Regions from separate parts of the Companilactobacillus metriopterae genome, predicted to be linked through region 2. Evidence: predicted binding sites of a transcription regulator. Region 2 holds the regulator's gene; the other holds the start of a gene.
What was found. Region 2 encodes NrdR, which represses ribonucleotide reductase genes. Its sites were predicted from a motif close to ACACNATATATNGTGT; they were not measured.
Positions count from the first base shown of each region.

Region 1 (3,220 bases), 650 kb from region 2:
TATGAGTAATGACACTAGGTATATTATATTTATCTTTTAAATATTGGCTGACTGTGGTTTTTCCTGTTCCACTTGCTCCTGTGATTACAATAACTTTTTTACTCATAAAAAATTTCCATTCTATATAAATTGAAATATTCTCTCTATTATATTATTATACAGTGACGTTAAGTAAATAATTTTGGGAGTCAGTATATATGAAAATTGAAGATTTAAAAATTGGTGAAACATACAGCTGTGAAGTTGAAGAGGACATGGACTTTCCTTTTAAGGGTAAAGTAGAAAAAGTTTATGAACATTCAGCATTAGTTGAAATTACGGATGTTGATCCTAAAGATGAAACAAATAAAATGGAACTTAACAACAAAATAGTTGTAAGTATTAAAAACATCACCGCAGTAAAATAAAAAAAATGACCTCTTAAGGTCATTTTTTTTTATTTATTATCTGTTTTAATAAATGATCTATCTGGAACACGTATTACTCTGTACTCAGAAGCAAGCTTTCCTGCGTTCATTCCTAGTCCATTTATGAAATTTTTCTTATATCTTGCCTGTCCAGTTATTACATATGCTCTTGTATATTTATTATCATATTTAGAAATATCTTTTTTGTTCCACTTCATAGCTACACGTGGGACATTCAAAGGCATAGTTGCATCTGATAATGTTGCATACTGACTAGATACTGAATAGTTTGAATCATCTACACGATATTTATAGACATCAATATTCGAGGATTTATCTCCATCTATCTTTACATAGTAACCTTTTCCTGTTGCATCTGTCTCAACTCTTAAAGGTTCATACTTATATGTGATTGCATAATTTGAAGATGATTTTGTATCTACTTTAGTAAAGAAGCTGACATACAACATCCCTACTACTACTGCTATTAAAGCTATCATTTCAGCAAAGTCTATTGCCAAAATTCCAGCCGATATTTTCTTTTGACGATATACGAGTTGCCTTAAATGTCTTCCTCTAATATTCAAAACTACAAATATCAATAAAGCTAATACGATTAACCAAGCAAAAATCCCTATCAAGTTCCACATATATATGTCCCTACCCATTCCACGGAAAATTTTATTAATGTCAAGTCTAGTACTTTAAAAAATTTACAATATAATTATCTTTAAGGTCAATTTTATCATAAATAAATTTTAGGATAAATTTAAATAATTTAAACTTTTCTTAAGATTTTGAAAATTGAATAATGTACTATATATAGTACTTCCTGAAGATTTTTTTACTATATCTTGTATATTTCGAGTATTAGTAATTGATTTTAGGAACACTTGTTCTATACTAGAAACATCAAGTTCATTAAGGGGATGACAGAAATGAATAGTATTGTAGTATACAGTAAAAATAATTGCATGCAATGCAAGATGACAAAGAAATATTTAAAAGAGCACAATGTTAATTTTGTGGAAAGAAACATCAATGATCAACCAGAATATCTTGATGATTTGAAGGCCCAAGGCTTTCAGAGTGTACCAATCGTTATGAATGAAAACATTAACCCAATTGTAGGATTTAGACCAGACAGCCTTAAGGAACTGATTGACTAATGACACAATTGGTTTTTTATTCTATAACCGGTCAAACTAGACGTTTTATCTCTAAACTTGACTTACCTGAAAACCAAGTAATTGAAATAACTGATGACAATCCTCTTATAAATATGACTGAGGACTATATCCTACTAGTCCCAGCCTATGAAGATGATATGATGGATTCTGTGATCGATTTTCTAAATTTCGAAAACAATTCTGCAAATTGTATAGGTGTTGCTGGTTCTGGAAATCGTAATTTTAATACTCTATATAATCAAACTGCTAGAAAAATTGCTCAAGGACTAGAACTGCCAGTAATATTTGAATATGAATTTAACGGCACCGAGAAGGATGTTAATAACTTTAAGAAAGTGGTACAGGAATTTGGGACTAAACACACTAGATCTTAATAAAGTAAGTTACTTTAAATTAAATAATGAAATTAATATTCCAGTAAACAATTCAATTCCACTGCACAAGGATAAAGAAGCCATTGAGGCTTTTTTAAATGAGAATGTTTACCCTAATACTATGGAATTTCTTTCTTTCAAAGACAGAATTCAATATCTACTTGATAATGATTTTATTGAAGAAGAAGTTATCAATAAGTACTCAATTGAATTTATAGAATCACTATATAACTCACTTAAGAAGAAAGATTTCAAATTCCAATCATTCATGGCAGCATATAAATTTTTTAATCAATATGCTCTTAAAACAAATGATGGCGATCTTTACCTTGAAGATTATGAAATGCGAATCCTTTTCAACTCATTATTGTTTGCCAATGGAAATGAGGAACTAGCTAAGTCTCTTGCAGAAGAGATGATCTCTCAAAGATATCAACCTGCTACTCCTTCATTTTTAAATGCAGGACGCAAAAGACGTGGCGAATACGTCTCTTGTTTTTTAATTCAAGTGACTGATGATATGAACAGTATTGGTAGATCCATCAACAGTGCCTTACAACTTTCTCGTATTGGTGGTGGAGTTGGTATCACACTGTCAAATCTTCGTGAATCTGGATCACCAATTAAAGGTGTAGAAAATTCTTCATCCGGTGTAATCCCAGTTATGAAATTGTTAGAAGATAGTTTCAGTTACTCTAACCAACTTGGCCAACGCCAAGGTGCTGGTGCAGTATATCTAAATGTCTTTCACCCAGATATCATCGATTTTCTTTCTGCTAAAAAAGAGAATGCCGACGAAAAAATTCGTGTTAAGACATTGTCACTAGGTATCATTGTTCCTGATAAATTTTATGAATTAGTTCGTAACAATGAAGATATGTATCTATTCAGTCCCTACTCAGTTGAACGTGTTTATGAAAAACCATTTTCATATATTGATATTACTGAAGAATACGACAATCTGGTTAAAGACGAAAGAATTAAAAAATATAAAATCAGTGCCCGTGAGTTAGAAGAAGAAATAAGTAAGCTACAACAAGAATCTGGTTATCCATACGTTATCAATATCGATACAGCAAATCGTGCTAATCCTATTGACGGAAAAATTATCATGAGTAATCTTTGTACAGAAATTCTCCAAGTTCAAACTCCTTCTGAATTAAATGAAGCTCAGGAATATGTTCAAATGGGTACAGATGTTAGCTGTAATTTGGGTTCTACAAATATTGTTAATATGATGAACACCCCT
Region 1 covers NZ_CP024610.1:332,482-335,701, reverse strand. Annotated here, with positions in the region: gene CS873_RS01545 (guanylate kinase) at 1-106, opposite strand, end outside; gene CS873_RS01540 (DUF2187 family protein) at 198-407, shown strand; gene CS873_RS01535 (LVIS_2131 family protein) at 437-1,057, opposite strand; gene nrdH (glutaredoxin-like protein NrdH) at 1,346-1,576, shown strand; gene nrdI (class Ib ribonucleoside-diphosphate reductase assembly flavoprotein NrdI) at 1,576-1,971, shown strand; gene nrdE (class 1b ribonucleoside-diphosphate reductase subunit alpha) at 1,946-3,220, shown strand, end outside.
Region 1: the regulator NrdR is predicted to act here: its motif matches at 1,221-1,236, upstream of nrdH (glutaredoxin-like protein NrdH).

Region 2 (3,220 bases):
GCGGTACAGAGATTGAAAAGATCAAAGTAAACGGTCGTGGAACTCATTTTTGTCCTAATTGCCAAAAATAAATGCTTGCATTAGTTTGGCAATCAGAGTATTGTACTGGATATTCGCTACCGAATTATTTCAATTGGAGGTAAACAAATGAATTATCGTGTTCAACTAAACACGGATTCTCAATTGTTTACTGTTGTAGATAAGTACAATAAAAATGTATTTGCGAACGGTATAACAATCGAAGAAGCCGTCGAAAAATTTAAACGAATATAAAAATAAACCTAGCTCATGTTGAGTTAGGTTTTTTGTATTATTTAAGAATATTGTTTGCAAATCTAATATGATTTATAATTACACGAGAGATATGTGTAAAAAATTAAGTCTGCGAGGTAACTATGAGTTTAATTTATGGTTTGACCGGTGGCATTGCAACTGGAAAAAGTACCGTCGCTAAAATTTTGCAAGAAAATAATATAGAAGTATTTAGTGCCGATCAAGTAGCACGAGATGTTGTTAAACCAGGAACATTAGGATTAAAACAAATTGTTGAAACTTTTGGAACTGAGATTTTAAATGAAGATCAATCACTGAATAGAAAAGAATTAGGTTCGATAGTTTTTAAAAATAAAACTGAACTGGATAAGTTGAACAAAATTAATGGTCCACTAATTAGAACTGAGATTTTAAATATCATTAATAATGTCAAAAAGAAAAAAGATGATAAAATATATGTCTTTGAAATTCCATTATTGTTTGAATTTAACTATCAACAATATTTAGATGGGACAATTTGTCTTAGTATGCCGAAAGAATTACAGACAAAAAGATTAATGGATAGAGATAAGATATCAGAGGAACTAGCACAACAAAAAATATCTAGTCAGATGCCAATTGAAGAAAAAGTGACATTAGCAGACTACGTTTTTGAAAATACTGGAACTATAGATGATCTAACAAAAGAAACTAATAATTTAATAAAAAAATTAAGAGGTCACATAAATAATGAATTGTCCTAAATGTCATGGCACATCTTTGAAAGTTTTGGATTCGAGACCTTGTGAGGACGGCATGTCAATTCGCAGAAGAAGATTGTGCGAATCATGTGGTAATAGAATTACTACCTATGAAAGAATAGAAATAACACCAATTTTAGTAGTTAAGAAAAATGGTGATCGAGAATCATTTGATCGTGACAAAATATTAAAGGGTCTCGTTCGCTCCTCTGAAAGAAGACCAGTAAGTATCGATCAACTAAATGAATTAGTAGATCAGGTTGAGAATGAACTAATTAAGACAGGGAAGAGAGAGATTGCTTCTCAAGATATAGGCGAGATTATTATGAAATTGTTATCTCAATTAGACGATGTAGCCTATATTCGTTTTGCAAGTGTTTATCGCGAATTTAAAGATATGAATGGATTTATGCAAGAAGTACAAGAAATGATAAAAAATGAAAAAAGTAAAGAGGGTTAGTTTGTGGATATAGAACCAAATAATAATTCTTCTAAATTGACACCCATGACGGGCTACTGGTGTTTAAAAAATGGAGAGTTGAGTGATTACAATCAAAGAGTCTTTACTGACTTGTACCTTCCTTTAGTCGGAGCAGAAGCTCTGGCTATTTATCTTTTACTAATTCAAAAAACTACAGATAAAAGAATAGTTACAGAGAGATCCAATCACGCTGAATTATTGAGTTTGCTTGATATCGACTTAAAGTCTTTTCAAAATGCGCGAATTAAACTCGAAGCAACAGGATTAATTAAAAACTACCGTAAATATGATGAATTGGGTGAATACTACATATATGATTTATACTTACCTTTAAACCCAAGTGATTTTTTCAGGGATGATTTATTGAGCATCTTCTTATATGAAAAAATTGGTCAGAGTTTGTTCAATAACTTAGTGAAAAAATATTCTGTTAACCGAGATATATTAAATGATGCAAAAGATCAGACAAGTAAATTTTTAGATGTATTCAGATTGAATTCGGAAGATTTAATAGATACACCTAATGATGTAAGTATTGCTCAAAATAGTATGCAATCAACTCCAACTAAATCCATTGAACTGAATAGTCAGAAGAATTTAGATTTTGACTTGATAATCGATCGAGCTTCACAGTTATATCGAATTGAAAAAGAAGATATTAACCTCAATAAGGATTTGATTGAGAACTTAGCTACATTTTATGATTTAGATGAAATTGTTATAATTGACTTGTTAGGTAGAACCATGGATATCATTACTAATAAGATTGATCCTAGCCAGTTGAAAAATATGGTTCAGCAAAGATTTGAACAGCGTGTTAATATTCAAACAAATGAAGTAACTGAGACTACTTCACAGTTAAATAGTAACTTTAATCGTGATGATCAATTACTCATTAAACAGGCAAAAGAATTAGCACCAGCAGAATTTTTAGCTTCAGAAAAGCAAAAAACAGGTGGATTCACCGGTACAGTTGAGTCTAGAGCACTAAGAAATCTTGCAATGAATACAAGTTTAAGTCCCAGTGTCATCAACATATTAACGCATTATTCTTTACAACAGAATACAACGTTAAGCTTGCCATTAATGGAAACAATTGCTAATGATTGGCAGCAAAATAACATCAAAACCCCAGAAGATGCATTGAAGAGGATACAAGAGTCAAGAAGCAAACCTAGAAATCCCAAAAGACGTTATCAGAATCAAATATCCAATAATGGTAGAGTTGAAAAAGGAACAGATTGGTCTCAAGTAAAAGCAAGACCTGTTGAACAATCAAATCAAGATATTCAGGAACGTTTAAATAGAATTAGGCATAAGGAAAACAACTAATGGAAAAAATTGGCGACACAATCAAGAAACTCATGGATACATCTAATAGAAATGAGCAGTTTAAAAAGTTGATGTCTGATGCACTTAATGACCCAGATGTACGCTCTTTTTTAAATGAACATGAATCTGAATTAAGTAATGAAAGTATTGCTAAAAGTGCAAGTAGCATTTATGAATTCTACAATCAGAAGCATAATTCTAGTGAACTATCAGATCAATTTGTTCCCAGTCTGATTGTTAATAATCACAATGTGGAAGTAGCATATTCTCCAAACGCCAAGAGAATTGCGGAAGAAAATTCTAAAGATTATTCATCAAGTGTTAGATTATTGGATATGCCAGACGATATTAAGGATGCCAGTCTTGATGATTACACTGGAGAAGGCAGACAGGA
Region 2 covers NZ_CP024610.1:1,229,319-1,232,538, reverse strand. Annotated here, with positions in the region: gene mutM (DNA-formamidopyrimidine glycosylase) at 1-71, shown strand, start outside; gene CS873_RS08315 (hypothetical protein) at 148-273, shown strand; gene coaE (dephospho-CoA kinase) at 396-1,016, shown strand; gene nrdR (transcriptional regulator NrdR) at 1,003-1,473, shown strand; gene CS873_RS06175 (DnaD domain protein) at 1,477-2,826, shown strand; gene dnaI (primosomal protein DnaI) at 2,826-3,220, shown strand, end outside.